3 regions of the Marinobacter sp. MIT930201 genome follow, and region 1 is predicted to be linked to each of the others. Evidence: predicted binding sites of a transcription regulator. Region 1 holds the regulator's gene; each other region holds the start of a gene.
What was found. The regulator sigma-54, encoded in region 1, starts transcription at its own class of promoters, with help from an activator protein. The targets are predictions, from matches to a motif close to ANTGGCATNNANNTTGCTNT.
Positions count from the first base shown of each region.

Region 2: a site for sigma-54 is predicted at 2,476-2,495, ahead of SIC19_RS08930 (ammonium transporter). Genes of this name have one in related genera too.
Region 3: a site for sigma-54 is predicted at 5,801-5,820, ahead of SIC19_RS09450 (CmpA/NrtA family ABC transporter substrate-binding protein). Genes of this name have one in related genera too.

Region 1 covers NZ_CP138916.1:3,543,055-3,553,688, forward strand. Annotated here, with positions in the region: gene yjgA (ribosome biogenesis factor YjgA) at 1-254, opposite strand, end outside; gene mgtE (magnesium transporter) at 281-1,642, opposite strand; gene SIC19_RS16140 (HPr family phosphocarrier protein) at 1,755-2,024, opposite strand; gene rapZ (RNase adapter RapZ) at 2,032-2,913, opposite strand; gene ptsN (PTS IIA-like nitrogen regulatory protein PtsN) at 2,942-3,412, opposite strand; gene hpf (ribosome hibernation promoting factor) at 3,507-3,815, opposite strand; gene SIC19_RS16160 (RNA polymerase factor sigma-54) at 3,940-5,466, opposite strand; gene lptB (LPS export ABC transporter ATP-binding protein) at 5,619-6,344, opposite strand; gene lptA (lipopolysaccharide transport periplasmic protein LptA) at 6,322-6,843, opposite strand; gene lptC (LPS export ABC transporter periplasmic protein LptC) at 6,938-7,528, opposite strand; gene SIC19_RS16180 (KdsC family phosphatase) at 7,529-8,086, opposite strand; gene SIC19_RS16185 (KpsF/GutQ family sugar-phosphate isomerase) at 8,086-9,066, opposite strand; gene SIC19_RS16190 (ATP-binding cassette domain-containing protein) at 9,293-10,105, shown strand; gene mlaE (lipid asymmetry maintenance ABC transporter permease subunit MlaE) at 10,105-10,634, shown strand, end outside.
Region 2 covers NZ_CP138916.1:1,911,761-1,922,394, reverse strand. Annotated here, with positions in the region: gene SIC19_RS08935 (circularly permuted type 2 ATP-grasp protein) at 1-980, opposite strand, end outside; gene SIC19_RS08930 (ammonium transporter) at 1,195-2,403, opposite strand; gene SIC19_RS08925 (MotB family protein) at 2,627-3,544, opposite strand; gene pomA (flagellar motor protein PomA) at 3,547-4,323, opposite strand; gene SIC19_RS08915 (YkvA family protein) at 4,388-4,807, opposite strand; gene SIC19_RS08910 (fructosamine kinase family protein) at 4,843-5,670, shown strand; gene SIC19_RS08905 (DUF6231 family protein) at 5,680-6,159, opposite strand; gene SIC19_RS08900 (SDR family oxidoreductase) at 6,258-7,007, opposite strand; gene SIC19_RS08895 (alkene reductase) at 7,040-8,161, opposite strand; gene SIC19_RS08890 (TetR/AcrR family transcriptional regulator) at 8,237-8,824, opposite strand; gene SIC19_RS08885 (S-(hydroxymethyl)glutathione dehydrogenase/class III alcohol dehydrogenase) at 8,914-10,026, shown strand; gene SIC19_RS08880 (arylsulfatase) at 10,196-10,634, shown strand, end outside.
Region 3 covers NZ_CP138916.1:2,029,229-2,039,862, forward strand. Annotated here, with positions in the region: gene SIC19_RS09430 (hypothetical protein) at 23-724, shown strand; gene SIC19_RS09435 (molybdopterin-dependent oxidoreductase) at 704-3,304, opposite strand; gene SIC19_RS09440 (ANTAR domain-containing response regulator) at 3,857-4,483, shown strand; gene SIC19_RS09445 (CmpA/NrtA family ABC transporter substrate-binding protein) at 4,506-5,747, shown strand; gene SIC19_RS09450 (CmpA/NrtA family ABC transporter substrate-binding protein) at 5,960-7,315, shown strand; gene SIC19_RS09455 (ABC transporter permease) at 7,340-8,335, shown strand; gene SIC19_RS09460 (ABC transporter ATP-binding protein) at 8,516-9,385, shown strand; gene SIC19_RS09465 (NAD(P)/FAD-dependent oxidoreductase) at 9,681-10,634, shown strand, end outside.

The DNA of each region.
Region 1 (10,634 bases):
CCTTCCGGGTCGTCTTCCTGGCGGATAATCTTGCCGATGTACTGCAGGTGGCGGCGACGGGCTTCGTTCTGGCGAATGCGACGGGATTCCTCGATGGCCGCCCGCAGGGTGTCGCTGATGGGCAGGGTATTGAGCTGATCGTTACTCAGATCCAGCATGCGCCTGCCAAGATCCTGCAACTGGTGCATTTCACGCTTGAGTTGGGATTTGCTCGGGCCGAGGTATTCCGGGGCGTCGTCTTGGGAGTCGTTCATTTTAAGTCCGTGTTGTCGGATACAGGTTATCCGTAGAATATCGTCGCCAGACCAAGGAAGGCCATAAAGCCGACCACATCCGTGACCGTTGTCAGTATAACGCTACCGGCCAGTGCCGGATCAATGTTGCGGGACTTCAGGAACAGAGGCAGCACGGTACCCACGAGGGCCGCAGCGATCAGGTTGATAATCAGCGCGGCGGCGATAATGGCGCCAATCATGATGTCGCTGAACCAGAGGGTTGCCGCTGATGCAACCACCACCGCCCACAGCAATCCGTTCAGGGCACCCGCAATAAATTCGCGGTTTAGCAGCCAACCCACGTTAGCGCCACTGATCTGTCCCACGGCCATGCCGCGGATGACCAGGGTCAGGGTCTGACTGCCGGCGATGCCGCCCATGGATGCCACGATGGGCATCAATACCGCCAGGGCCACAACCTTCTCGATGGTCGCCTCAAACAGCCCGATCACGGCCGAAGCGGTAAAGGCTGTGAGCAGGTTGATGCCCAGCCACACGGCCCTGCGCCGGGTGGTCTTCAGAATCGGCGCGAAGGTGTCTTCGTCTTCATCAAGGCCGGCCATGCTCATCAGGGAGTGGTCTGCGTCTTCGCGAATAACGTCAACCACGTCATCGATGGTGATTCGGCCCAGGAGTCGGCCTTCCTCACTGACCACGGGTGCTGAGATCAGGTCGTAACGTTCGAACAGGGTTGCCACCTTGGTGTCGGACAGCGTAACCGGTATCGGTTCGATGTCCGTGTCCATCACTTCCCGCACGGTTGCCGCCGGGTTGGATACGAGCATTTTGGTGATGGGCAACATGCCGATGAACTCGTCGCGCCGGCTGACCACGATAAGACTATCCGTCATCGGCGGCAGGTTGCGATGACGGCGCAGGTAGCGCAAAACCACGTCGATACTGATGTCCGGGCGCACCGTAATGGTGTCCGTGTTCATCAGGCCGCCGGCGGTATCTTCCGGGTAGGAGAGGACTTCCTCGACGCGTTGACGGTCCTGCTCGTCCATGGTGTCCAGGACTTCCTGGATGACCGTGTCGGGCAACTGCTGCAGTAAGTCGGCCAGATCGTCCGACTCGAAATCCTCGATGATGTCAGCGAGTTCCTGAGCGTTCAGCTGGCTCAGGAAGTAACCTCGGATATCGTCGTTCAGATACTGGAGAACTTCGCCTTCAAGCTGCTTGTCGACCAGGTTCCAGAGCAGGGCACGCTGGCGCGGTGGCGATGATTCCAGCAGGTGGGCGATGTCACTGGGGCTCAGGCCACCATTCAGGATGCGGGCAACCTGTTTCAGGGCGCCACTGTCCAGCGCTTCGCTCAGGGAGCGAAGGCGTTGGCGCGCTTGGCTTTTCTCCAGAATATCGGTCATGGATCACCCACGGTCAGAAAACCCTCGTATTATAGCGAAGTTAGGCAACATAGGTGAGGAAGAGTTGTAGGTGAATGCCGTAGACGGGCAAGGATGTCCAGTGTGGAGGTGGTTATTCGCCTTCCCCGAAGTAGTCGTTGATCAGCGTAACCAGCGCATCGACAGCTTCGGACTCATCCGGACCGTCTACAATCAGCTCTACCTCTGATCCCTGGCTGGCGGCGAGCATCATGACTGGCATGATGCTTTTGGCGTCCACCTGTCGCCCTTTGCGACTGATCTGAATGCTGCTGTCGAATTCAGATGCCTTGCCCACCAGTTTGGCTGCGGCCCGGGCATGGAGCCCAAGTTTGTTGATGATGGTAATGGGGCGGCGGATCATAGGCGGTTCAGCTTTCCCTGCTTTGCAGGTGGGGCAGTTCGGTGTGGCGAACCTGCACATTGCTGTATTTGCCCGAGAAATAGCGGCCGAGCTGATCGCAGATATAAACCGAGCGATGCTGGCCACCGGTGCAGCCGATGGATATGGTCATATAGCTGCGGTTGCTGTCTGAGAACGAGGGTAGCCAGTTTTCCAGGAATTGGGTCAGGTCCTCGACCATCTTACGGCTCAACGGCTCCTTTTCCAGGAAATCGATAACCGGCTGGTCGGTGCCCACAAACTGCCGAAGGCTGGTGTCCCAATAGGGATTGGGCAGGCAGCGCACATCGAACACATAGTCCGAATCCAACGGTACACCGTGCTTGAACCCGAACGACTGGAACAGCAGCGCCAGTTCCTGGTGACGCCTGCCCGCAACCCGCTGCTTCACCATATCCCGGAGCTCATACATGGACAGCCCCGTGGTGTCGATGTAGAGGTCTGCCAGCTTGGAGAGCGGCTCCAGAAGCTTCTTTTCGTTACCGATGGCCTCCCTCAGGGAGGTCTTGTCATCACTCAGTGGATGCTTTCGGCGCGTGGCATGGAAGCGCTGCAGAAGAGACTGTTCATCGGCGTCGAGATAGATGATCTCGATGGTTACGCCAGTATCCTGAAGGCTGCGGTAGATATCCTCGAAGTTGCTCAATTCTCCGGAAAGGTTACGGGCATCGATGCTGACCGCCATCTTTCCCAGCCGGCTGGGAGAGTTCTGGTTGGTGGCTTCCTGCGTGAGGGGGAACAGGAGGCCAATGGGCAGGTTGTCAATGCAGTAAAAGCCCAGGTCTTCCAGAACATGTAACGCGGTACTTTTCCCGGAACCTGATCGGCCGCTGACGATGATCAGTTTCATAGCCCGTTCACCTTGGATGTGGAGTGGTTCAGCCTGTCTCGGCTGTCATCCGGCGATAGAGAGAGCCTGCATCAGTGCACTGACGCAGCTGGTCGCAGAATGCACGCTCGTTGAACTTTTCGGCAAGCTGGCTCAAAAGCTCAAGATGCTCGCTGGTGGCTTCCTTGGGGACAATCAAGGTGAAGACGAGGTCCACCGGCTGATTGTCGATAGCATCGAACGCAACGCCTTCTTCCAGGGTCAGCAATACGCCGACCACGTGATCCAGCCCTTCCAGCCTGCAATGGGGGATCGCGATGCCCTGTCCGATGCCTGTGCTCCCCAGTCGCTCCCGCGCGACCAGGTTGGTGAATATCTGGGTGTCGCTGAGCAAAGAGTCGTGCTGCTGGATCTGCTCGGCAATGGTTTCCATAACCCGCTTTTTGCTGGAGGCAGGCACCCGGCAAAGGGTTAGCTCCGGCGCGAGAATGTTCTCGATAGTCAGGGATGTGTCGGTCATGAATCGACTGCATTTCCGTAAAAAAAGGCTGCGGCACCTATTGCATGGTTAGCCAGTGCCGCAGCTCGATTAACTGTCATGCCGGGGCGTCGTCCTAGCGGGCGCCATTCCCGTGCATCCGGTCTACGTTCTTTTCCTTGTGCTTCAGAATCTGCCTGTCCAGCTTGTCTACCAGTCCATCAATGGCAGCGTACATATCGCTGTTTTCGGCCTTTGCGTGAATCTCACCACCTATCACGTGAAGCGTAGCTTCCGCCATCTGGCGCACTTTTTCCACCTCAAGGGTAACCTGGCAATTGCTGATATGGTCGAAGTGCCGCTCAAGCTTTTCAAATTTGCCTGATACGTAATCTTTCAGTGCGGGAGTCAGTTCTACGTGATGGCCTGAAATATTGAGTTGCATAGGCTTCTCCTGTTTTCAGCTTGCCGGCACCCGTTAGGATACCGGCTGTGTGCCACAGCGTTATGCTGCAGGCGGTATACTTTCAGGAAAGGGCTCTCCCCGTGAGGCCGGGAACAGACGCTTCCTACACCAATCGCTTTCGCTCGTTGGACGGAGGAATGTGCATTGCCTCGCGATACTTGGCCACGGTTCGTCTAGCCACCTTTATACCCTGGTCTCCTAGCATGGCTGCAATTTTGCTATCGCTCAATGGCTTTTTCGGAGTTTCCGTTGCAATCAGCTTCTTGATCATCGCGCGGATTGCCGTGGATGAGCACTCTCCACCTTCGTCGGTACTGACATGGCTCGAGAAAAAATACTTAAGTTCAAATATGCCCCGCGGTGTGTGCATGTATTTCTGGGTGGTGACCCTTGAAATGGTCGACTCGTGCATTTCCACCGCCTGGGCAATATCCGAGAGAATCAATGGTTTCATGGCTTCCTCGCCATGGTCCAGAAACCCCTGCTGGTGCTCGACAATGCGCGTGGCCACCTTGAGCAGGGTTTCGTTGCGGCTCTGCAGGCTCTTGATGAACCACTTTGCCTCCTGCAACTGGTCCCGCAGGTAGGTGTTGTCGGCGCTGCTGTCCGCACGCTTTATAAGAGAAGCATAGCTTGCATTCACACGAATGCGTGGTGCAATTTCAGGATTCAGTTCCACGCGCCAGCGCTCATTGTGCTTGCGCACGATCACATCCGGGATGACATAGTCCGGCTCGGCCTGGTCCAGGGTGTCGCCGGGGCGGGGGTTCAAACCGGTAATAAGTGCCAGGACATCCCGTAGCTGTTCTTCTTTCAGGCGGCTGCGGCGCAACAGCTGGGCGTAATCGCGGTTACCCAGCAGGTTTATGTAGTGGGTAATCACCAGTCGCGCCTGAGCCAGCCAGGGTGTTTCCGGGGGCAGTTGGTTCAGCTGGATCAGCAGGCATTCCTGCAGATCACGGGCGAACACGCCGGGTGGATCGAAGTGCTGCAGGCGATGAAGAACGGCTTCCACTTCGTCCAGTTCCAGCGGGTCTTCGTCGGATTCGTCCACCATGCCTGAATGAATTTCTTCAAGCGGAGAGGTCAGGTAGCCGTGGTTATCAACCGCATCCATCAGGGCATGGGCGATGGCCTGATCCCGCTCGCTCATGGGCGTCAGGTTCAGTTGCCATTCCAGGTGGTCCTGGAGCGTTTCGGTGGGGGAGTTACGGGTTTCGAAGTCGTGGTCGTTTTCGTCGTCGTTACGGGCTGCTGACGCGGGGGCTGACTGGTAAATGTCATCCCAGGCGGTGTCGACGGGAAGATCATCGGGAATGGTGTCGGGACTGTCCGTTTCTGATGACCAGTCAGGTCCATTTTCGGATTCGTCCCACTCGGTAGCAGTGTCTGAAGCGGTGTTGGATTCCTCGGTTGACGCTGTTTCAGACGACTCGTTGTCACTGTCCGTTGATTCCGGATTCTGGTTGTCGTCGTCTTCCGAGGTTTCCAGCATTGGGTTGGATTCCAGTGCCTGCTGGATTTCCTGCTGGAGGTCCAGGGTGGAGAGCTGCAGAAGCCTGATAGCCTGTTGCAGCTGGGGCGTCATGGTCAGGCTTTGACCCAGCTTTAACTGTAGTGAGGCTTTCATAACCATGGTTCAGGATCCGTCACTCGGTCTCTCTCTTCCGTCACTCAGGCTCTCTCTTTACGTCATCAGGGCGCTTTCTGGAGCCGGGGTTGCACAAAAACTCTTTGTATGCTGGCTACTTGCCGCACCAAGCAAGTTCTTTGCCGAGTCTACTACAGGCGAAACTCGTTGCCTAGATACACTTCCTTGACCTGCTGGTTGGCCAGTATATCGTCCGAATTACCAGAGGCAATGATGTGGCCGCCGCTGACAATGTACGCATTCTCGCAGATGTCGAGGGTTTCCCGCACGTTGTGGTCGGTGATCAGTACGCCGATACCCTTGTCCCGCAAGTGTCGGATAATCTGCTTGATGTCGCTCACGGAGATCGGGTCGACACCGGCGAAGGGCTCGTCCAGCAGGATGAACGCCGGTTCCATCGCCAGCGCCCGGGCAATTTCCACCCGCCGTCGCTCACCGCCTGACAGGGCCATGCCGACACTATCGCGGATGTGGGTAATGTGAAACTCTTCAAGCAGTTCCTCTAACTTGGCCTCCCGGTCAGCGCGTTTGAGTTCGCGGCGGGTTTCCAGGATCGCCAGTATGTTGTCGCGCACGGTGAGCTTGCGAAACACGGATGCTTCCTGGGGCAGGTACCCGATTCCCTTGCGGGCACGGCCGTGCATGGGCAGGGGCGTGATGTCCTGATTGTCGATGGTGATGCGACCGTTGTCGGCGGAAACCAGGCCAACAATCATGTAGAAACACGTCGTTTTGCCCGCGCCGTTGGGGCCGAGCAAGCCGACGATCTCGCCACTGCGAATTTCCAGGGAAACGTCGATGACGACCTTCTTCTGTTTGTAGCTTTTTGCGAGGTTACTGGCCCTGAGAACTGCCATCGGTATCCTGTCCGTTAGGGTTGTTATCTGGATTGTTGCCGGAGTTGCCGCGTGGCTGGATGACCATTTCGACGCGACCGCTGCCATCGCCCTGGTCAGCAGAGCCCTCTGCGGTCACCACGCGTTCGGCGCTGTCGTAATGAATGACGTCGCCCCGGAACAGGTTGCCGCCCTGTTCGATCACAGCTTCGCGCCGAAAGGTAACCCGGTTGTCGGAGGCGGACCAGGTGATTGTAAGTGCGCGGGCGTCGGTTTCGCCCTGGCCTTCCATGGCAGGCTGGCGGTAGCGTGCCGGGGTACCGGTGGCTTCAATGCGGCTGACGCCATTCTCATCCCGGTGGAGTACAACCTTGTCCGCCATAAGGTTGGCATCGCCCTGGCTCATTTCAACCGAGCCGGTATAGGTTGCAATGCCCTGGCCTTCGTCGAGCCGAGCATTGTCGGCATTGACCCTGATGGGTTGGTCAGACTCAAGATCAAAGGCCGCGGCGAACGGCATGCCCACGGTCAATGTCAGCGCCAGGACAATCGCTGAGACTGCCGTGCGCGATGCCACCGGTTGGTGCCTATTGCGGTGAGGGTTGGGCATGAATTTACTTGCCGGTCTCATAGCGTCCTTCCACGTCAGAGTCGAGTTCGAGGATTCGGTCATCAATCCAGGCCTTCATGCCGGTGGCGCGGGTCAGGCTGAACGAGTCGGTCAGTTCCACCGGGGCGTCTGTGTAAACAGTACGCTCTGTGTTATCCAGTGTCAGCGTTGACGTGGTCAATGTCAGGGGGCGCCCGCCTTGGGGTTGCTGGGACACCCGAACATCCCCCGTCAAGTAAACCAGGTCGTCAGCTTCCATGAATTGGCCTTTGTTGGCCTGGACTTGCCAGGGTGCGTTGCCGGGTTCGCCGTAGAGCGTCGCATTCGGCGATTCCATAATGGTTTCGTTGCGGGCCTCGAATTGCTCGATACGTGGGCTTTCGAAGTGTGCGGTAAGCCGCCCGGTCTCGTCGAAAGACAGATAGCGACCATTGACCACGAAACCGTCTGGTTCCGATTCGCCTCTCAGCGCGGCGGCATCCACCGGCTCTGATGACTCGTCACTTTGCCAGAGCAGGAAAAACAGTGCCACTATCGTGACAGCCAGCCCCAGAGTTCGTACCCAGGGCCGGGTAAAGAGGGCTTCAGCGGCCATTCAGTCCTGCTCCAGGTAGGGTTGCAGGCTTGCGTTGAGCTGCCCGCAGGCGCAGAGCAGCAGTTCGCAGGCTTCACGGACGGCGCCGCTACCCCCCGCGGCCGACGTGCAAAAATCCGCGTGCTGGCGCACCAGCCAGTAGCCGTTGGGTACTGTTATGCCCAGCCCGGCGTAACGGATTGCGGGCAGGTCCGGCAGGTCATCGCCCATGTAGGCAATCTGGTGTGGCGCGATCTCCAGCCGTGCAGCCAGTTCCCGCAGGGCGATTTTCTTGTCCTCTCGGCCTTGCATCAGGTGCGGGATGCCGAGGTCATTCATGCGTTTCTCTGTCAGCGGCGAGCGCCGTCCGGTAATGACGGCAACGTTGATGCCAGCAGCCATAACCTGTTTGATGCCCAGGCCGTCGAGAATGTTGAACCCTTTCATCTCATCGCCTGAAGCGCTGAACAGCAGAGTGCCGTCGGTCATGATGCCGTCCACATCCAGGGCCAGCAGGCGAATGGCAGCGGCTTTTTCAATCAGCTCCGCTGGCCATTGAGGGCGCAGAGTGTCGGCCATCAGATGACTCCCGCCCGCAATAAGTCGTGCATGTTGATAGCGCCGGTCAGTTTGCCGTCGCGATTGATGACGGGCAGGGCGTTGATCTTCAGCTCTTCCATCATGTTCAGTGCCTCGGCGGCCAGTTGGTCATCGTGGATCACACGACCGTTGCGGGTCATGGCCTCGGCAATCGGTGTGTTGTGAATGTCCACGGAGCGGTCCAGGGTGCGGCGCAGGTCGCCGTCCGTAAATACACCGACCAGGTCGCCCTCGGCGTTAATGACCGTTGTCATACCCAGGCCCTTGCGGGAAATCTCCAACAGTGCGCCGCTGAGGGTGGTGTCTTCCTGCACTCGGGGGATCTGGTCCCCGGTATGCATAATATCGCTGACACGCAGCAGCAACCTGCGGCCCAGACTGCCACCGGGGTGTGAGAGCGCAAAGTCTTCGGTGCTGAACCCCCGGGCTTCAAGCAGTGCCACGGCCAGGGCATCACCCATCACCAAAGTGGCCGTGGTGCTGGAGGTGGGGGCCAGGCCAAGAGGGCAGGCCTCCTGGGCGACACTGATGTCCAGGTTGGCAACGGCCTCCCGAGCCAGGATGGAGTTCTCGTTGCCCGTCATACTGATCAGCGGGGCCCCCATGCGTTTGATTAACGGCAAAATGGTCAGCACTTCGCTGGTGTTGCCGCTATTGGAGATGCCCAGCACTACATCCTGGCTGGTGATCATGCCCAGGTCACCGTGGCTGGCCTCGCCCGGGTGTACGAAGAACGAGGGCGTTCCGGTGCTGGCGAGGGTGGCAGCGATCTTGTTGCCGATATGGCCGGATTTGCCCATGCCGGTCACGACAACACGCCCCTTGCACGCCATGATGACTTCGCAGGCGCGGACGAAACGGTCATCAATCCGGTCGGTCAGGGCGTGAATGGCCTCACGCTCGATCTCGATGGCTCGGAGGGCGGATTCTTTGAAGGTCTGGCTGGTTTCGGTGTTCATCTGGCTTCCGGGTTCGAAATGTTGATGCTTTCGTCGTGGCAAAAGTATATCACTTCAACGGCTTTGGCTGCCCTTCATGACAAGACGTTCAGCAAAACTGATCATTGACATCAGTTCATTTTGTGAAGGATGGATTGAGGTTCACGGCAGGTTGACATAATGTAGCGCACTCATTAAAGGCTGGGAATGCGGGTTCACCGACACTCAGGCGGTTCTGGAAGCAGGTATGGACACATCCCCCTACATTGAATTGAGAGACGTGGTTTTCAGTCGCGGGAATCGTCGTATCTTTGATGGCGTCAGCCTGGACATTCCCCGCGGCAAGATTACCGCCATCATGGGGCCGAGCGGCACCGGCAAGACTACCTTGTTGCGGCTGATCGGCGGCCAGCTGAAACCGGATTCCGGCAGCATATCCGTAGCGGGGGAGAACGTTCCTCAGCTCAAGCGCAAGGCGCTTTACCGTCTGCGGGAAAAGATGGGGATGCTGTTCCAGAGTGGAGCGCTGTTTACGGATCTCAGTGTCTTTGAAAACGTGGCGTTCCCGCTCAGGGTTCATACCACCTTGCCGGAGGACATGATCCGCGACATCGTTCTAATGAAGCTCGAAGCTGTGGGGCTTCGCGGAGCCCGGGATCTGATGCCGGCAGAGCTGTCAGGTGGTATGACCCGGCGCGTGGCCCTGGCCCGCAGCATCGCGCTGGACCCTGAGCTGATCATGTACGACGAGCCCTTTACCGGCCAGGACCCGATTGCCATGGGTGTACTGGTGAAGCTGATCCGGGATCTCAACAGCTCCATGGGCCTGACCAGCGTGCTGGTATCCCATGATGTGCCGGAGTCCCTGAGTATCTGCCACTACGCCTGTATCGTTGCAGACGGCCGTATCATAGGCGACGGCACGCCCGAGGAGTTGAGGGCGCACCCATCGGAGCAGGTTCAGCAGTTCCTGCGTGGTCATCCGGACGGTCCGGTGCCGTTCCACTATCCGGCTGCGGATGCGGCTCTGGACTGGAGTGTTGCCGGGAGGGGGGATTGATGGACCGGCTGGCGGCTTTTGGCCGATTGGGGCTGAACGTGATTGCATCGCTCGGTCGCTCCGGGCGTTTCCTTGTCGGTGCCCTGGCAGGTGTTCCGCGGCCCTCGGTTGGTTTTCCGCTGTTGCTGAAGCAACTCTACTCGGTCGGTGTTCTGTCCCTGGCCATCATTGTGGTGTCCGGCCTGTTTATCGGGATGGTTCTGGGGTTGCAGGGATACACCATTCTCAGTGACTACGGGTCTGAGGCCGCGATCGGTCAGATGATTGCCCTGACTCTGGTGCGGGAATTGGGCCCCGTGGTGACCGCGCTGTTGTTTGCCGGCCGTGCGGGTTCCGCACTGACGGCGGAAATCGGGTTGATGAAAGCCACCGAACAGCTTTCCAGCATGGAAATGATGGGTGTTGATCCGCTGCGCCGGGTGATTGCCCCGCGGTTATGGGCGGGCTTTATCTCAGTGCCCGTGCTGGCTGCTGTGTTTTCGGTGGTTGGTATCTGGGGCGGCATGCTCGTGGGTGTGGAGTGGCTGGG
Region 2 (10,634 bases), 1.6 Mb from region 1:
ACGAAGGGGTAAATGGCCTTGTCGTCGGCGACGCCGGTGCCCATGGCGTTGGCAAGCACCACATTGCCGGTGCGGTAGGCTGCATAGAGCCCGGGTACACCCAGCATGGAATCCGGGTTGCCAGCCAGCGGATCGAGGAAGTCGTCGTCGACCCGCCGGTAAATCACGTCCACCTGCTGGGGGCCGACGGTGGTCTTCATGTAGACCTTATTGCGCCGTACAAACAGGTCCGCCCCTTCCACCAGTTCGATACCCATCTGCCGGGCCAGGAAGGCGTGTTCAAAATAGGCACTGTTGAAACGGCCGGGGGTTAGCACGACTACGGTAGGGTTGGGATTTAGCGACGCTGCGCGCAGTGTTTCGCCCAACAGGGCCGGGTAATGTTCAACCGGTGCTACCGGGGCCTTGGCAAACAGTTCTGGAAACAGGCGCATCATCATGCGCCGGTTTTCCAGCATGTAGGAGACACCGCTGGGGCAGCGGAGATTGTCTTCCAGCACGTAGAAATCGCCGTCGTTGTGGCGGATCAAATCGATGCCGGCTATGTGGGAATACAGATTACGTGGCAGCTTGAGGTTTTGCATGCCGGGCTGGTACTGGGGGTTGGCGAATACCTGTTCAGCACTGATGACACCGGCGCGAATAATCTCGAACTCGTGATAGATATCGAACAGGAAGCGGTTCAACGCCTGCACCCGCTGGCGCAAACCAGCTTGCAGACGTTGCCAGTCGCTGGCGGAGATTACTCGTGGGATCAGATCAAACGGGATAAGCCGTTCGGCCCCCTGGTCTTCGCCATAGACATTAAAGGTGATGCCCAGGCGTTGGAACAGCACGTCTGCCTCGCGGCGCTTCTCGGCCAACAGGGCTTCGTCGGATCGGATCAGCCAGTCCTCCAGCATCCTGCAGCTGGGTCGTACCCGATTATTCTGGTCGAACAGTTCGTCGTAGATACCCTCGGGTGGGGTTTGTATCAACATAACCATGACCCTCTCCTGAACACGCCGTCCACCGGATGTGGGCGGTCGGTATTCAGCCATTCCCATGATGTAAAGGAACAGCAAAAGGCAGGCCACTCTGGCGGCAAACCGTGGGTTTATCACCGGAACGGGTTATTTAAGAAAAGGCCAGACGGAGGGAAGTGTCAATAAAAAGCATTGCCAGCCGCCGGGAAAGGCGGCTGGCGGGCAAGGGTTATTCCAGGGACGTAGCGCCAATGCGGTGAATACTGACATCCGCACCGTTGAATTCCTCTTCTTCTGTGAGACGCAGGCCGGAGATGGCGTTAACAATGCCGTAGACGATCAGGCCGCCGACAAAAGCCACCACAACACCGGCAACCGCACCGATGATCTGCGACATCAGGCTGACCCCGCCCAGGCCCCCGAACGCTTCCTGGCCAAAGATGCCGGCGGCAATGGCACCCCATACACCGCACACACCGTGCAGGGGCCATACACCCAGTACATCGTCCAGGCGCTCAATCTTGTCCTGGGCCCACTCAAACATGTACACGAAGATGGCGCCGGCGATGCCACCGGTAATCAGCGCACCGACCGGGTGCATCAGGTCCGAACCGGCGCACACCGCCACCAGGCCGGCGAGCGGTCCGTTGTGGATGAAGCCCGGGTCCTTGCGGCCGACCAGCATGGCCACCAGAACGCCACCCACCATGGCCATGAGGCTGTTCACCGCCACCAGGCCGCTGATGCCATCCAGGGTCTGGGCGGACATCACGTTAAAGCCGAACCAGCCGACGGTGAGAATCCAGGCGCCCAGCGCCAGGAATGGAATGTTGGAGGGGGCAAACGCCACCACGCGGCCATTGCGGTAACGGCCTTTACGTGCGCCCAGCAGGAGCACGGCGGCCAGGGCGATCCAGCCGCCCACGGCGTGCACCACGACCGAGCCGGCAAAGTCGTGGAAGGCTGCACCAAACTGGTTCTCCAGCCAGGCCTGGAAGCCGTAGTTGCCGTTCCAGATCATGCCCTCGAAGAAGGGATATACAAATGCCACGATCAGCCCGGAGGCGATAAGCATGGGGTAGAACTTCGCACGCTCGGCGATACCGCCGGAGACGATGGCGGGAATGGCGGCGGCAAAGGTCATCAGGAAGAAGAACTTGACCAGGTCATAGCCATTTGCGGCCGTTAGCTCTGAAGCGCCGGCCATAAAGTGGCTGCCGTAGGCGATGTAGTAGCCAATGAAAAAATAGGCCACGGCGGAGATGCCGAAGTCGGTCATGATTTTTACCAGAGCATTCACCTGGTTCTTGTGGCGCACGGTGCCGACTTCCAGGAAGGCGAAGCCAGCATGCATGGCCAGTACCATGATGGCACCGATCAGAATGAACAGTGTGTTGGCGCTTTCGGTCAGGGTATGTACTGCACTCGTGATGTCCACGGGTTGGTTGCTCCTGATTTTTTGGTTTTATCCACCTGTCACGGGCGGGTTGTGCATTGATAGCGTGCACACCAAGCAAGGAGTGTTCCATTTTGAGGCAAATTCAGAGCGGGTAGTCGATTAGGTGATTTTCCGCTCTGAAATTGGGCGGGGTTGAGTTGAAGGCGGGGTGTTTGCGCTCTTTAATGGTGCATTAATGGGCCGAGTGCACCAATATGGCCGTCTACCACAGTAATTCGTCCTGGTCGGAGTCGTCGGAACTGCGGGAATCCGGTGCAGCAGACACATCGGCTTCGGGGTTCATGAGTTCCCTTAACCGCATCTCCTGTTCCTCGATCGGTCCGGACAGATCGATAATGATTTCCACCCGGCGATTTTTGGCGCGGTTCTCCGAAGAGGTGTTTGGTACTCGTGGCTCGGTATAAGCGAGACCGGTGACCGCCAGCCGGGCAGGCTTCAGATTACCCTCGGCGAGGAGCGCATTGGCAACCGCTGCCGCCCGGGCGGCGGATAGATCCCAGTTGCTGTAGAACCGCTGCGTACGGATGGGAACATCGTCGGTATGGCCTTCGATGGTCAGCTTGCCGGGGATCTGCACCAGTATGTCGGCCATTTCCAGCAACAGACCTTCAAACTCCCAGGTCAGGTCCGCCGAACCGGAGGGAAACGCCCCCTTCTCCTCAACGCGAACAATGATTCTATGATTGTCCTGGATGAGGTTGACCCGGCCGTCTTCGATGGCTGTCTCAAGAACCGATCGAACCTGCTCCAGGGTCTTCTCGAGCTCTTCCTGGATGGCGGATTCCACAGCCACATCCGTAGGGCTTTTCAGGGTTTCCAGTTCGGGCTGCTCGTCGGTGGTTGTCTGTTTGACTTCGTTGACGACGGTGGGCTCGGGCGGTGCCGGAGAAAACTGATCGAAAATCGGGCTGGTGCCCATGGGTACCTCAAGGACGGGCACCTCGCGCTGCACACCAAACGCTTTCGACAGTTCACCAGCGATCTGTTTGAACTTCTGTGCGTCGATCTCGGAGAACGACAACAGCAGGACGAAAAAGCACATCAGCAGCGACATCAGGTCCGCGAATGTCACTACCCAGGCGGGAATGCCCGCTTTTTCCTCTTCTGGTAATTCGTCCATGGCTAAACGCCTGCGGTCTCGGCTTCTGAGTTTTTCTCACGTTCTTTCGGGGTCAGGTAACTCGACAGCATCTGTTCGATAATCCGCGGATTGGTGCCTTCCTTGATAGCAACCAGCGCATCAATATAGAGCGATTGCAGACGCGCTTCCTCAGTCATTCGCAGCGAGAGTTTGTCCGCGATGGGGGTGGCGATCATGGTGGCAATCATTGCGCCGTAGAGTGTGGTTAGCAGGGCAACCGCCATGGCAGGACCGATGGATTTCGGGTCTTCCATGTTGGACAGCATCTGCACCAGCCCGATCAGGGTTCCGATCATCCCCATGGCAGGGGCCACATCGGCCATTGCCGTAAAGACTTTTGCGCCAGACCGGTTGTGATCCAGCGTCAGTAGGCGCTCCTTGGACAGCAGGTGTTTGATGGTTTCAGCATCCTGGCCATCGACCAGCATCTGTATTCCCTGGCCGAGAAACGGCGAGCCAACTTCGCGCTCTTCCAGGCCGAGCATGCCTTGCTTGCGGGCAACATTGGCTACCTCAATCAGTTCATCAATGCTTTCACGGGTGTCCGGCAAACGGAATTTGAACGCTCGAGCGGCCACTTTGAAGGCGCTGAAAAACTGGTGGAAGCTGAATTTCGCCAGCACAACCAGCATGGTGCCACCGACCACAATCAGTATGGAGGGGGGATTGATAAAAACATCCGGCGACACGCCAAGAATGACGGCTGAGGCTATAAGCAGGATGGCCCCAACAAGGCCGATCAGGGTGGCAAAATCCACATTAGCTCCAAAGGGTTTTGTGATTCAGAGGGCTTTCGAAGATTAACGGTAGTCCACTATTGAATCAATCGCTATCCGTAAGCGTTTGTGTTTCTATTTTAAGATCTTTCCACGCTGCGTAACGAAGCAGGTCGGATTCCACCAGGGCCAGGCATGCGGCCACCACACCGGCGTCGTCCAGCAGGCCGAATCCCAGCAGCAGGTCCGGAATCAAATCCAGGGGATTGAGTACGTAAACAAGGGCACCGGCGATCGCCGCAATGCTTTTCCAGGGTACTTCGCGATAGTTGCCCTGCCAGTAGTCCCTGAGCATGGAAAACATCAGCCGGATGTCAGTGCTGAACCGGCTCAGTTTGCCACTGTTCCTGACTTTGTCCTCGATGGCCTGCTGGCGGTCGAGCAGGGCGCCCACATCTCTGCGGTGAACCTTGTCCGCCTCTTGATTCAACTGTTCGTTTGCCGTGCGCTTGCTAAAACCTGTCATCGGGCTATTCCTGTGTGGGATGGCCTTGCAGCTCCATGATCCATGAAGCCTGTGACAAAGCCAAGGATGTTTGCGAGGCGATTTCCGATCATGGTTATACTGGTGGCATGACCGATTACGTGAAACAGAATCCTTCGTCCTTTCCCGATGCGCTGTTGTGCGAAGCCCGCGGCCTTGAGGTTTTGGCAGACACTCTCAAGGCGGCTGGTGTCAGCAGAGTGCATGTGCCGGAGGTGAAAGCCGTATCAGCCCGCGAGCTGGTGATTCCGAAGATCCATCCTGGCCCGGCGGGCGAGGAAGCCATGGCCGCACTTGGTGAGGGCCTGGCGCAAATGCATGCGGTACGTCAGCCCGAGTACGGGTTTGACGCCGATAACATGATTGGGATGTCACCACAGAAGAACCGCCTGACGGACGATTGGGGGGCGTTTTTCCTGAGAGATCGACTGGGTGTGCAGGTAGGCATGATCCGCAACGACCATGTCCGGAGAGAGTTTGAAACGGTGCTTGAGCGTCAGGGCGACAAGCTTGCCCGGTTTCTGAATGCGCATTGCGAACACCCAAGCCTGCTCCACGGCGACCTATGGTCCGGGAATGTCCTGTTCGACAGCACCGGGCCATGGCTCATTGATCCCGCGGTTTATTACGGTGACCGGGAGGCGGACATTGCCATGACAGAGCTGTTTGGTGGCTTCTCCTCGGCTTTTTATCGTGCCTATGACCGGGTCTACCCCAGAACGGATGTCTACGACACCAAGCGGGCCATCTACAATCTGTACCACACCCTCAATCACTACAACCTTTTCGGGGCATCCTATCTGAGCGCCTGTCGCCACAACCTTGACGTGGTGGCCTCGCTGTAAGCGTGGTCGCTACCACCAGGCCTTGTCCCACATTTCCGGATTGGCCCAGTTGTCGGGATTGTTCCAGGCGCGTTTGTGGTTGTAGCTGTCGATGTTGTAGGTGTAGAGCGTGAGAGGGCTCTCTTCGTCACCAAGCTCAGCCTGCCGGCGGAATCCCAGCCCGATGAAATCCGTAAACGACCAACCGGGGCAGTCTTTCACCACAACGGCAATCTGGTGGGTGCCGTAGTTGCGCAGTTGGCCCAGCAGTACTTGGCCCTCGTCGTGGTTCAGGTGTTCGAGCGTGTTGGTCACCAGGGCCAGGTCCTGGGTCTCGGGCAGAGGGAAGGCATCGTTGGGGGCGCTGGTATCCAGGGTGGTCATGGCCGACTCGCTGTGGTGCCGGCACCAGTGATCCCCAACCTCACCAGCGATCTCGCCGCAAACCACCAGTGTGGCCGGTTGGCAGGTATCGATAATGCGGGCCAGGGCCTGCTGCACAGTGGTCATGTTTGGTGTGTCCGTCTGGAATGGAACAACCAGTATCACACCCGCCTGTCGGCGGCATCAACCAGATGCACGCCGACAGCGTTCAGCAAGCAACAGCCTTAGAGCTCCTGAGCCGTTGGCCGCAGGATAATTTCGTTGATATCCACGTCCGCAGGCTGTTCGATGGCATAGACGATGGCCCGCGCCACCGCATCGGAATCAATCGCCACCTTGTAGAGTTCATCCGCTGCCTGTTTGGCGTTCGGGTCAGTGATGGTGCTGGTCAGCTCGGTGTCGATGGCGCCCGGTGAGATATTGGTGCTGCGGATCTCGTCGCCGGCTTCCATGCGCAAGCCTTCAGACAGCGCTTTCACCGCGTATTTCGTGGCGCAGTACACAGCGGCACCGGGGAACAGTTTGTGTCCGGCAACGGACGACAGGTTGATCACATGCCCGCTGTGTTGCTCCCGCATGGTCGGCAGCACAGCCGCGATGCCATACATCACGCCTTTAATGTTGACGTCCACCATCTGGTCCCACTCATCAACCTTCAAAGCGTCCAGCGGTGCCAGTGGCATCAGGCCGGCGTTGTTGATCAGTACGTCGATCCGGCCGAAGGTTTCTTTCGCGGTGGCAGCCAGTGACTCGACCTGGTTTCGGTCAGTCACATCGGTCACCTTCCAGGTGACTTCAGCACCCTCGGCTTTCAGGTCTTCTGCCAGTTTGGACAGGCGGTCTTCGCGACGGGCCGCAAGCACCAGCCGGGCTCCTCGCGCTGCCAGGCGGCGGGCAGTTGCCTCACCCAGGCCACTGCTGGCGCCGGTGATAATCACGACTTTGCTATTGATTGGGTCGTTGGTATTGCTCATGGTTTGACTCCTTACTCGTGTGAAAGTGATGTTCAGACGCTGGGTTCAAGTTCCTTCAGCGTCGGGTAATCGGTGTAGCCGCGCTCATCGCCGCCGTAGAAAGTGCTGTCATCCCATTTGTTCAGTTCCGCATGCTGGCGGAAACGCTCGGGCAAATCGGGATTGGCAATGAACGGACGGCCAAAGGTCACCAGATCACAACGGTCATTGCCGATCCGTTTGCGAGCTTCCTCAGCGGTGTAGGCGCCGTTGGCGATGTAAGTGCCGTGGAATCCAGCCTGGATGGCATCGATCACCGATTCCGGGCGGCCGTTCGCATGGTTGCCCTGGAACGAGTCTTCCACGACCTCGATGTAGCTGATGCCCAGGTCGTTCAGCCGCTTCGCGAATTCACCAAAGGTTTCGACCGGGTCCTCGTCGTACATGGCGTTGAAGCTGCCGGTCGGGCTGACCCGAACGCCGACATTGTCCTTGCCCCAGACGTCGATCACGGCCTCGATCACCATCAGTGGCAGGCGCATCCGGTTTTCAACGGAGCCGCCAAACTCATCACTGCGGTGGTTGCTGCCGCTCTTGAGAAACTGGTCCAGCAGGTATCCGTTGGCGGCGTGTACTTCAACGCCATCAAACCCGGCCGCTTTGGCGTTCAGCGCGCCCTGGCGATACTGCTCCACGATGTCCGCCATTTCGCCGGCTTCAAGAGCTCTGGGCTCGGGCACGTCCACCATGCCGGAGTCGGCGCTGATGAAGGTCTTGGCGCCCTCGGGTTTGATCGCCGATGGTGCTACAGGCTTGTTGCCATCCGGCTGCAGCGCCGTATGGGAAATTCGGCCAACGTGCCAGAGCTGCATGTGAATGCGTCCGCCCGCCATGTGCACCGCACTGGTGACCTTGCGCCAGCCCTCAATCTGCTCCTCCGAGTGGATGCCTGGCGTGAATGCATAGCCCTTACCCTGAGGTGACACCTGGGTTGCTTCGCTGATGATCAGTCCTGCACCGGCACGCTGCTGATAGTACTGCGCGTTCATGTCGTTCGGTACGTCTCCAGGTTGGCTGGAGCGCGAACGGGTCAGGGGAGACATCAGAACGCGGTTGGGCAGCGTCAGGGTGCCGAGATCGTGCGGTTGAAACAGTGCGTCGTTTACGTTGTTCATTGATCACTCTCCTTGAGGATTAACTGAGTGTAATTAGACCAGTCTACTAGTAATGACTGAAAAAAATGTGGGCGTTCAGTGAAGGCCAAGACATTGGCGGAAAAAGACCCGCACAAACCGCTCCATGGGCTCGGTAGACTTCAGAACCTTGGCTCTGAGAATGGCGCCTTCCCAGCCGGAAAGCAGAAAGCTGGCGACGTCGGCAGGGTCGATGGATGCATCGATATCGCCGGCCTGACGAGCCTCTTCAACACAACGCTCAAAGCGTTTTTCCCAACCCTGAAAGACGGTGTCGAGGCGTCTGCGGAAGGTTTCGTTTTGCCCGGCCAGCTCCTGGCCAAGATTGCCAATCAGGCAGCCCCGGGTGAATTCGCAGCTGGTCATGGTTTCCAGACCAGTGTCGAAGTAGGCCCTAAGGCGGTCCACCGCCGAGCGGGTGTGGTCGTTCAGAATCCGATCCAGCTTGGTGTCGTATTCCTGCGCAAAGGTGTCGATGACAGCCAACCCGAAATCGTTCTTGCTGCTAAAGTAATGGTAGAACGACCCTTTGGGTACACCGGCGGCGGTCAGCACGGCATTGATGCCCGTCGCGCCGAAGCCTTTTTGACCAATCAGGTCGGCGCCGGTGTGGATAATGTGATTGCGGGTGTCGTTCGATGTCATGGCTGGTATATTAGACCGGTCGTCTAGTAAGCGTCAAACCCGTAAAACCCGAGACATTTTATTCCGAACCACGTTCAAGGAGTCTGCCAGTGATCAAATCCCGTGCTGCGGTGGCGTTTGCCCCCAACAAACCGCTGGAAATTGTGGAAGTGGATGTTGCTCCGCCCCAGAAAGGGGAGGTGCTGGTGCGTATCGTTGCCACCGGCGTCTGCCACACGGACGCCTACACGCTGTCCGGCGCCGATTCCGAAGGGAATTTTCCGGCCATCCTCGGCCACGAAGGCGGCGGCATTGTTGAGGCGGTTGGAGAAGGTGTCACCTCCGTCGAAGTGGGTGATCACGTGATCCCTCTTTATACCGCCGAATGTGGAACATGTAAGTTCTGTACGTCCGGCAAAACCAACCTGTGTGGTTCCGTGCGCGAAACCCAGGGCAAGGGAGTGATGCCGGACGGTACCTCCCGTTTCTCCTACAAGGGTGAGCCTGTCTATCACTACATGGGGTGCTCCACCTTCTCTGAATACACGGTATTGCCGGAAGTTTCCCTGGCGAAGATACCCAAGGATGCACCACTGGACAAAGTCTGCCTTCTGGGCTGTGGCGTCACTACCGGTATCGGCGCGGTGCTGAACACAGCGAAGGTGGAAGAAGGCGCGACGGTCGCTATCTTCGGTCTCGGCGGAATCGGCCTGGCGGCGATTATTGGCGCCACCATGGCCAAGGCCAGCCGCATCATCGCCATCGACATCAACCCCGGCAAGTTCGATATCGCCAGACAGCTGGGTGCCACGGACGTAGTGAACCCCAAGGACTACGACAAGCCGATTCAGGAAGTCATCGTTGAAATGACAGACGGCGGTGTGGACTACTCCTTTGAGTGTATCGGCAACGTCAACGTGATGCGCTCAGCCCTGGAGTGCTGTCATAAAGGCTGGGGTGAATCCATCATCATCGGCGTGGCCGGTGCCGGTGAGGAAATCAGCACCCGGCCGTTCCAGCTGGTTACCGGCCGGGTCTGGAAAGGTTCTGCGTTTGGTGGCGTGAAGGGCCGGACGGAACTGCCCGGCTATGTCGAAAAGGCCGAGAAAGGAGACATTCCACTGAACGTGTTTATCACCCACAACATGCCTCTTGAGGACATCAACGAGGCGTTTGAGTTGATGCATGAGGGGAAGAGTATTCGGACGGTTATTCATTTTTGATAAGGCATAAAACCACCCTTCCAGTCTGGGCAGGGACGCCCGCTTTCCAGATTTCTGCGCATTTTGGTTAGGCCCTGCGCATACGGGATAACCCTTACACCACAACCCTCAGCAGAATGAAGTTGACCACTCACAGGTGGCTCAACAACAAACTGACTGAGGGCATGAAATGTATAACAACAATGCACTGCTTCGTCGGTTGGGTATGGCCCTGGGGCTGATGGCAGCCTCGATGATGGCCTCCGCTGATAAGGCGGGCAAACCCAACTTTCTCCTGATTGTGGCCGATGACCTGGGCTACTCGGACATCGGCGCCTACGGCGGGGAAATCGAAACCCCAAGCCTGGATGCCTTGGCGGATGAGGGCGTCCGCATGACCAACTTCCATACCGCACCAACCTGCTCTCCTACTCGGTCCATGCTGTTGTCCGGTACTGACAGCCATCAGGCCGGTATCGGTAACATGGCTGAACTACTCACTGCAGAGCAGAAAGGTAAACCCGGTTACGAAGGGTATCTGAACGATCTCGTAGCAACCCTTCCAGAAGTCCTTCGAGACAATGGTTACAGTACGTCGATAGCCGGTAAGTGGCACCTCGGTCGGACGG
Region 3 (10,634 bases), 1.5 Mb from region 1:
CACCTCCACATGCGCCTGATCGATGACTATTGAAGCACCCATGGCTCGCAGTATTGGCCAACTAATGTGCGATACAACGCACGCCATACTATGGTCACCCGCCCGACAATGGGTTCGCGATCAACTCCCCGCCACTACCCTGCTATGCCGTGTCGGCTCGGGCCAGGCCACATACCATCGTTTTGACCCACGCCTGAAACAGCACCAGATCACCTACGGCAAGCGCATGATTATGGACAAACACCAGCCTGATGCCGTTGGCGGCTGGCTATCCGGGCGGGAGATTCGCCAGAGAGAGTATTTCGGGGGTACGGTCACCACATTGAACCTGCTGGCGCACACCTGTTGCCACGAATTCGCGCACTTACTCCAGCATGTGTCAGGCCAGCGCTACCGGGACTCCGTCCATAATCAGCATTTCTACCAGATACTGGACGAGCTCCACGCCAGCGGCGGTGCTGAGGCAGCCAGGCGTCATCTCGCCACCCAGGCCGAAAAGGCAGGGCTTTCCGTGCCCGACGATCCCATTGAGGCGCCAGATACACGCCAACTCATAGCGAACTGGACGATCGGGGATGCGGTGAGCTTTGGCGCCGGCAAACGTGAGCTGGAAGGTCGGATCATCCGGGTGAACCGGAAAACCTGCACCGTGGAGGGCACCGGGCGCAGCCGTGGCTTGCGATACCGGGTCCCCCTGGTTCTGTTACGCGCTCTCGCGGACTGATACCGCAAGCAGGTCGCGCAACTCCGGAATGCAGGACCCGCAATTGGTGCCGCACTTCAGGCTATGACCCAGGGCTTCTATCGACTGCGCCCCTTCAGCAATGGCACCGGCTATCTGGTTTTCCCCAACCTGAAAACAGCTACAGATCATGGCGCCCGGATCTTCCACGTCGACGTCCCGTGCAGCCAACAGCGCCCGACGGCTGGAGTCGCAAAGTTCTGTTTCGGCAAAACAGCGATCCAGCCAACTGGTCTCCGGTATCAACGCCGGATCGCTGTCGACCATCAACACCGCTTCCAGCTGCCCGTTGACCAGCCGGGCGGCGCGAAACCGCCCCTGCGACACATCGGCCATTACCAGATGCGCTTTTCCGCCCAGCCACTCTGTCATCGACGCCGGCCAGTCAACCGGCTGTCGCCCGGCCAGCCACCAACTGTCGCAGTAATGCAGTGGCACCTGGCACCAGTAGTCGGCCTGCCAGCGCCGGGGCCGATTGCGCCTGACCAGCAATCGTGCATGCCAACGGGCGCGGAATGGCGTAATGTCGGCTCGACCGTGTTTGGCCTCCGGCTGGCCCGAAACAGGGTCTGTCACTGACTCGGTCAGCAGTGTTGCAACCCCACTGGACGCAAACTGGCGGTTCCAGTGGATAGGTATAAACACCTCGCCGCGCCGCTGTTCGGGGCTTTTTCGGACTCGCCCCACGTAACCGCCGTCACCAAGGCTCAACCGCGCCAGATGCCCCTCCTTCAGCTGGTGCGCAACCATGTCGTCGGGATGCACGTCGACATAGGGCTCTGAGCGGTGGGTCAGTAATCGTGGGGTGTTGGCGGTTCGGGTCATGGTGTGCCACTGGTCCCGTATACGGCCGGTATTGACCACCATGGGGTAGTCGTCACTGGTTTGTTGGGCGGCCAATCGGGTTTCGATGGCAACAAATCGGGCGCGCTGATTGTCGGTGACAAAACGGCCGTCAGCAAACAGTCGTGCCGAATCGACTACTCCAGGACCGGTGCTACCCAGAATTGGCCATTGCACCGGCTGCAACGTGTCATAGCCGGGATCCGACAGGTTCACCAAGCCGGCAAGGTTAAACAGGCGCTCACCATTGTTCTCATGGGCAGACAGGGCCGCGTGTTCACGAAAGATATCCGCGGGCCGCTTATAGTTAAATGCCTCGCCAAACCCCAGTTTCCCGGCCACGGAACTCATGATCCACCAGTCCGGTTTTACTTCCGCGGGCAGCGGTAGGAAGCAACGCTGCCGCGAAATACGGCGTTCCGAATTGGTGACGGTGCCATCCTTTTCCCCCCAGCCAGCGGCGGGTAGGAGGATGTCCGCGAGGTCCGTGGTATCGGTGTGGGCGACGCAGTCTGAAACAATCACGGTGGGACAACGCGCCAAGGCCTCCCGAACCCGGGCCGAATCCGGCAGACTGACCGCCGGGTTGGTTCCCATGATCCAGATCACCCGGATATCACCACGGTGAACCGCCTCAAACATGTCCACGGCCTTGTAGCCCGGACCATCGGCCACCACACCGGTACCCCAGAAATCCGCCACTCGTGATCGGGCCCCCGGGCTGTCGTAATCCATGTGAGCGGCCAGGGTATTGGCCAGCCCGCCCACTTCCCGTCCACCCATGGCATTGGGCTGGCCGGTCAGGGAGAAGGGCCCCGCTCCGGGCTTACCCACCCGGCCTGTCGCCAGGTGACTGTTAATAATCGCATTGCCTTTATCGGTGCCGGCAATCGACTGGTTTATGCCCTGGGAAAAGCCGGTGACGGTGCGCGGCGTCTGAGCAAACCAGGCATAAAAGGTTTCGACATCCTCCGGCGCAAGATCACACTGCTCTGCGACCGATTCGACGCTTGGGGCCGCCGCCCGTGCACTTGCCAATGCGTTATCGAAACCCTGGCAGTGCGCATCAATGTAGGCCTGATCCAGGCCACCGTGATCGGCGAGCCAACTCAGCAAACCGTTGAACAATACCGTATCCGTACCTGGCCGCAACGCCAGGTGAAGGTCCGCCAGTTCACTGGTGGCGGTGCGGCGTGGATCAATAACAACCACTCGACGCCCATCCCGCGCGCTGGCCTTCATACGCTGGTAAAGCACCGGATGCGCCCACGCGGCGTTACTGCCAGCCAGAACCAGCAGGTCAGCCAGCTCCAGGTCCTCATAGCAACCCGGAACCACGTCCGCCCCAAAGGCCCGTTTGTGAGCAGCCACAGCCGACGACATGCAAAGCCGGGAGTTGGTATCTACATGAGGTGTGCGAATGAACCCTTTGGCCAGCTTGTTGGCGACGTAGTAGTCCTCGGTCAGCAACTGGCCCGACAGGTAAAAGGCCACCGACTGTGGGCCGTGAGTCTTGACGCTGTCCTGTATCGCATGCGCCACCTCGTCCAGCGCCTGCTCCCATTCGCTGCGGCGCCCCCTGACAATCGGGAACAGCAACCGTCCGTCTTCCTGGCCGGTGGTTTCGTGAAGACTGGCACCTTTCACACACAGACGCCCCTTGTTCGCAGGGTGGTCTTTGTCCCCGGCCACCGGTGTACCGCCGTCGGAATAGGCCATCACGCCACAGCCTACCCCGCAATAGGGGCAGGTGGTATGAACCGGGTCCGGGCCAGTAGTGTTGAGTAAGTCCACGGTGTCTCCTGAGTGTTACACGCACAAAAAAGCCCGCAATGTCCGGAACTCCCTGAACAGGCAGGAACCGGGCATGCGGGCTTCGTTGCCAGCATTCAGTACCGGGATCAAGTAACCCCGGGCCTGGCAGTTTATGGTTGGCGTGTCAGCTTTCGCTACAAACGTTTCCCAAAGCCCGTGCAAATCCAGGGCCACTCCCGGAGAAAACCGGCCAGCAGGTGTTTCAGCAAACTCTGGGACCGCTCAATACCCCCGTGCCAGGAGTCATAACAGTGCAAAACGCTCAAAAACGCCCAATCAGAGCGCACAGTTAACGAATAAAAATATTTGCCCATGACCTTGAGAAACGGCTATTCCCCTGCTCGCAAGGCACTTCCCGTGACCCTGGCAAATTTATTGCACTGACACTGATGGAACCGTTTTGCTGACAGCGTTAAAGAGAAAGGCATCCAATGCCTGTACATCGAGGAAACCATCATGAATTCGCCAGAACCCCTTCGCATCCTTCTGATCGACAAGGACCCCGAACGGGCAAGCCAGGTTTGCCAGGCGCTCAGACATGAGGGCCATGAAGTCATTCGCCAGCGCCCGGATGCTACCGGCCTGACCGCAGCGGTTGCCCGCGACCAGCCGGACATGGTGATCATTGATATGGACTCGCCCGACCGGGATACCCTGGAGAACATGAGCACCCTCAACACTCACGCACCCCGGCCCATCGTTTTCTTCGCCGACCAGCCCGGTGATCGCGCCACCATCCATGCCGCAGTGAAGGCGGGGGTCAGCGCCTACGTTGTCGACGGCATACAGCCGGACCGGGTTCGCTCGATCATTGACTCAGCCGTAGCGCAGTTCGAATCCTTTCAGGCACTGAGGGCAGAGCTGGAGGAAACCCGCTCGGCACTGGAAGACCGCAAGGTTATTGAGAAAGCCAAAGGGCTGATCATGCGGCATGAAAACTGCGACGAGGAAACGGCCTATCGTATGCTGCGCAGCTCTGCCATGGAGCACAGCGAACGCCTGGCGGTGATGGCGGGGCGCGTTATCAAGCTGTTGGAACGACACAGCCAGGGCTCGGCCGGTGCCATCCAGAAAGCATCCTGATCAACGCTGTTAGGGAGCATCCATGGTTCGTCCAACCCCGCTTCACAAGCATCCCGGATTCAATGTCCGCCTCGGCTTTGTGCCGCTGCTCGATAGCGCACCATTGATTGTTGCGCGAGAGCTGGGGCTGTTTGATGCCGAAGGGTTGGACGTGGAACTGGTGCGTGAAGGCTCCTGGGCATCATTGCGCGACAAGGTCAGTTTTGGCCTGCTGGACGGCGGCCACATGCTGGCGCCGATGCCGCTGAGTATGTCCCTGGCGACCGACCGCCCCAAAGTGCCCGTTGTGGTCGGCATGGTGCTGAGCCGCAACGGCAACGGGATTACCCTCAGCGCTCGGCTGCATCACGAACTGACCCATTCAGCCACGGATCTGGAGAACCCCATTGCCACCGCTCGCGCGCTGATACGCGTGGCCAGGGGCAGAGGCGAGCCAATACGATTGGCCTCCGTGGCGCCCTGGTCCAGCCATGACCTTCAGCTCCGGGACTGGCTGGCCTCTGCCGGATCAGACGCGGAAAAGCACGTGCAGATCATCCCCGTATCCCCGATACAGATGGTGGACGCGTTTCGATCAAATACCATCGAAGGCTGCTGCGTCGGTGAGCCCTGGAACAGCTTGCTGGAGTACGAGAAGCTGGGGCATATTCTCCATTCCGGCCACCAGATCTGGCAGAACGCCCCTGAAAAGGTTCTGGGTATGCGCTCCGACTGGACGGAGCAGCACGACGTGATGCACCGGCACCTGTTGCGGGCACTGCTTGCAGCCTGTCAGTGGCTGGATAACCCTCACAACCATCGCCTGCTACGGGACATCCTGGCCAGGCCCGAGTATCTGGGTGAACAGATCAACGTGCTGGATAACCACCCGTACAGTCTGTTCCATCCGCGATTGCATCAACACTTTTTTCGCCACTCCGCCAACTTCCCCTGGCTGTCACAAGCCCATTGGCTGGCAACCCGCCTGACGCTCCGAGGGCAACTCGGCCCGGTGGACGGCGCCATGGTTCGTCAGGTCGTCAGGCCGGATCTGTTCCGCAACGCCGCAGCTTCCATGGGCATTGACGCACCGGTTATCGACAGCAAGACCGAGGGCCGGCACCAACTCCCCTTTACCCTGTCGGGGCGCTACGGCCCCGTGGATGTTGCCAGCGACCGCCTGTTGGGAGAGCACCTCCACGACTGGCTGGCCGACAACCCCATGGCTACGCCCAATAAAGAAGCGTCACGCACTAAAACAGCCACGAAATCCCGCCCTCAATAACACTCATTTTTGTGCTCATTCATTATTATTTATAAATATCAATAATTTAAAAACATGGCACGCAGACTGCTTTGTCAACATGGACGATCTCGCATTCACTGCGCGGGTAAACGGCAGTGACGAAAACTGACAGAACATCAGGCATTGAGGCCTGCGTCCCGGAAACGGGGGGCAGGCTTTTTTTTGTCTGAATAATACTCCGGGAGAGCACCATGCAACTGAGAACACTGGCAGCGACATTCTTGATCTTGACGGCGGCGTGCTCAGCACACGCCGACATCGGCCCGGCCGAAAAGCCAGACTTGAAGCTCGGCTTCATCAAACTGACGGACATGGCGCCACTGGCCATTGCCTGGGAACAGGGATTTTTCCTGGATGAAGGCCTGTTCGTGGAACTGGAAGCCCAGGCCAACTGGAAAGTTCTGCTTGACGGCGTGGTGACCGGCACCCTTGATGGCGCCCACATGCTGGCAGGCCAGCCACTTGGTGCGACCATTGGTTACGGCACCCAGGCGGACATCATCACCGCGTTCAGCATGGACCTGAACGGCAACGGCATTACCGTATCGAACGACGTATGGGAGCAAATGCGCCCACACATTGAAGACGGCAGCGACGGCAATCCCGCTCATCCCATCAGCGCCACTGCTCTGAAACCGGTCATCGACCAGTACCGTGACAAGGGCGAGCGTTTTCGCATGGGCATGGTTTTCCCGGTGTCCACCCACAACTACGAGCTTCGTTACTGGCTCGCTGCAGGCGGCCTGAACCCAGGCTATTACGCTCCCCAGCGTGGTGACACCAGCGGCAACATAGACGCCGACGTTCACCTGTCGGTCACGCCGCCACCGCAAATGCCGGCCACCATGGAAGCCGGCACCATTCAGGGCTATTGCGTGGGCGAACCCTGGAACCAGCAAGCAGTGTTCAAAGGCATCGGCGTGCCGGTCATCACCGACTACGAAATCTGGCCCAACAACCCTGAGAAAGTATTCGGTGTTACTGAAGCCTGGGCAGAACAGTATCCCAACACCCATCTCAGGCTGCTTCGTGCACTGATCCGCGCCGCCCACTGGCTGGATGAAAATGACAACGCCAACCGTGAAGAGGCGGTGAAAATCCTGTCCCGCTCAAGCTACGTGGGCGCCGACGAGGAAGTGATCGCTAACTCCATGACCGGCACCTTCGAGTACGAGAAAGGCGATGTCCGCAAGGTGCCGGACTTCAACGTGTTCTTTCGCTACTACGCCACCTACCCGTATCCCTCCGATGCCATCTGGTATCTGAGCCAGATGCGCCGCTGGGGGCAGATTGCCGAGCCGAAGTCCGACGACTGGTATATGGAAACCGCAGCCAAGGTCTATCGCGCGGATATCTACAAGGAAGCGGCCCGAACCCTGATCGAGGACGGCACGCTCAAGGCAGAGGATTTCCCGGACCTGGATGCGGAAAACTTTGCGCGCCCGCACCAGGGCGAGCTGATCGACGGCGTGGCCTTCACTCCGAGGGAACCGAACGCCTACATCGACAGCTTTGAGATTGGCCTGAAAGGCTCGCAAACCCCTTAAGACTTGAGTGTCAGGAGACATCACATGACCACGCTCAGCCAGACCGACTCGTTATCATCAGGCCAACGCTGGCTCCGTGCGTTGACGGAAAAGCTGTCCGGCCAGAACCTGGCCGAAACCTTCCGCCAGTTGCTGCTGCCAGCTATCGGTATCGCGCTGTTCCTCGGCTTCTGGCATCTGGCCGCGCCCCAGGTGCAAACATCGCTGGGGGCCTTCCCGGGCCCCGCCGATGTGCTGGAGCAGTCTGGGCAGTTGTGGCAGGAGCACAGCAACCAGCGGGACCGGGCGGCGCAGTTTGTCACCATGCAGGAGGATCGCAACGAACGCATCCTGGCGGAGAACCCGGACGCGGAGGTGAAAATCCGCGACTATCCCGGCGCACCCACGTTCATCGACCAGATCTTTACCAGCCTGGGTACGGTGTTGGCCGGCTTTGTACTGGCAACCCTTATTGCCGTGCCTCTAGGCATCATTATCGGCCTGAACCGCCACTTCTCGGCGGCCATCAATCCTCTGATCCAGATTTTCAAGCCGGTATCGCCACTGGCCTGGCTGCCGCTGGTCACGATGGTGGTCTCCGCTACGTACGTGAGTGATGACCCGATGTTCGAGAAGTCATTCCTGACCTCGATGATCACAGTCACCCTGTGCAGCCTGTGGCCAACGCTGATTAACACGAGCGTTGGGGTTTCAGCGGTAAATCCCGATCTTTTAAACGTTTCAAAAGTGCTGCAACTGTCGTTCTGGACTCACGTTCGCAAGGTCGTGTTGCCGTCATCTGTTCCGATGATCTTCACCGGCCTGAGAGTGTCCCTGGGCATCGCCTGGATGGTTCTCATAGCGGCCGAAATGCTGGCTCAGAGCCCCGGCCTCGGAAAATTTGTCTGGGACGAATTCCAGAATGGCAGCAGTGAATCCCTGAGCCGAATAATGGTGGCGGTACTGGCCATCGGTTTTATTGGCTTCCTTCTTGATCGAATCATGCTACTGATTCAGAAAAAAGTAGCCTGGAACGAATAAAACTCGGCATAGAGCTGGCAGGGAGGGTGGTCCGGGGACGTCAAAAACATGGATGTTTTTGTCGAGCGTACAGGGACGTATTCACAGCGTGCCCCGGACCACCCTCCCTGCCAGCTCGTACTCCGAAACCAGAGGAGAAAGAACATGAGTAAGTCGCATCTTGAATTGACCAATGTGCAGATGGCCTTTGATACAAAAGATGGGCCATTCGTAGCACTGGAAAACGTCGACCTGAAGATCCGAAAAGGGGAATTCGTTTCCCTGATTGGCCACTCCGGTTGCGGCAAGTCCACTGTGCTGAATATTGTGGCCGGCCTGCTCCAGGCTACCCGCGGTGGCTGCGTACTGGACGGGCATGAGGTGAACACACCGGGGCCGGAACGGGCGGTGGTGTTTCAGAATCACTCGTTAATGCCCTGGCTGACGGTTTACGAGAACGTTGAACTGGCTGTGCAGCAGGTATTCCGCAAATCCATGAGCAGAGCTGAGCGAAAGGAATGGATTCTTCACAACCTCAAGCTGGTCAACATGGACCACGCCTTGGATAAACGCCCCGGAGAGATCTCTGGGGGTATGGCCCAGCGGGTGGGGATTGCCCGGGCACTGTCGATGAAGCCCAGCGTACTGTTGATGGACGAGCCTTTTGGCGCGCTGGACGCGCTGACGCGTGCCCACCTGCAGGATTCGCTGATGAAAATTCAGCAGGACCTGAACAGCACGGTGATCATGATTACCCACGATGTGGACGAGGCCGTGCTGCTGTCGGACCGCATTGTGATGATGACCAACGGGCCGGCTGCCACCATCGGGGAAGAGTTGCGCATTGAGCTGGAGCGCCCCCGCAACCGGGTCACCCTGGCCGACCATCCAGAATATGTGCGCTACCGTCAGGCGGTATTGTCCTTCCTGTATGAAAAACAGCGCTTCCCCGGCAAAGGCGAGGATGAACAGGATAAGCCCACCGCTGAAGCCGAAGCGGCGTCGCAGGAAGACAGCTCACCGGATGTCGATAACGAGCATTCTGAGAGCCCCGTTCGCCGCATTGCATGAAATCAAACGGAGAAGCTCGCGCCCTTCAGAAGCACTCATCCGGTGCACGTCGCCCTGTCAGAGCGCACAGTTTTCGGGCCAAGCTCAAAGCGACATCTTTCAACTTACTGTAAATAAAGGACTAATAATTTTGGCACGGCGTTCGCTACTGTAGATACAGGGAAGAATGTCCCGGCTAAGGATCGGCCGGACCATCAGATCATTGTTGTTGGCATTGGCGCCGGACCATCGAGTTCCTTCGGGAATCAGATGCTCCGGCTTTTTTCGTTTTGGACACAAGAAGGGCATCACCATCATGAGCGCAAAGGCAGAACAGACTCTCGTTATCTGCGGACACGGCATGGTGGCCCAGCGTCTGCTCGAAAAACTGGTTGTTCAACCGCATCGGCCTTTTGCACGCATTGTGGTGTTCAATGGCGAGGCAAGCCCTGCCTACAACCGCATCCAGCTTTCGGCCCTGCTGGCCGGCGATGCCAACGAAGACAGTCTGCAATTGCAGCAACCGGACTGGTATCAGCACAACAACATCACCTTGCATCAGGGAGATCCCGTTACCGCCATTAACCGGGAAGAGCACACGGTTACCACTGCCAGCGGGCGGACTCAACACTACACCAGCCTGGTTCTGGCCACCGGTTCCCGCTCCGCCAGTCTTGGCCTGAAGGGTGAGGAGTTGGACGGTGTGATGGGCTTCCGCGACCTGCAGGATACCCGCCGTCTGATCAACATCAGCCAACGCCATCGCCGCGCGGTGGTCATCGGTGGTGGTTTCCTGGGTCTGGAGGCGGCTGAAGGCCTGCGCAGCCGGGGTATGGCGGTGACCGTACTGCACCGTAGCGGCCATCTTCTCAACCGGCAACTCGACCCGGCCGGCGGCGCCCTGCTGGAAGAGGCCCTGACCAAACGCGGGCTGACCATTCGCACGCAAACATCTCCCGTGGCCCTGCTCGGTCGCAATGTGGTCCGTGCCGTGCAGCTGGACGACGAAACCCTGATCAGCACCGACCTGGTGGTGATCGCCGCGGGCATTACCCCGAACACGGAACTCGCTCTGGAAGCGGGGCTGGATTGTGAACGCGCCATCCGGGTGAATCCGCAGCTGCAAACCAGCGACCAATACATCCATGCACTAGGCGAATGCTGCCAGGTCGGCAGCCAGACCTTCGGGCTGGTGGAGCCCGGCTATCAACAGGCGGACGTGCTGGCACAGGTGCTGTGCGACGAGAACAGCCAGGCGACGTTTGAGCCA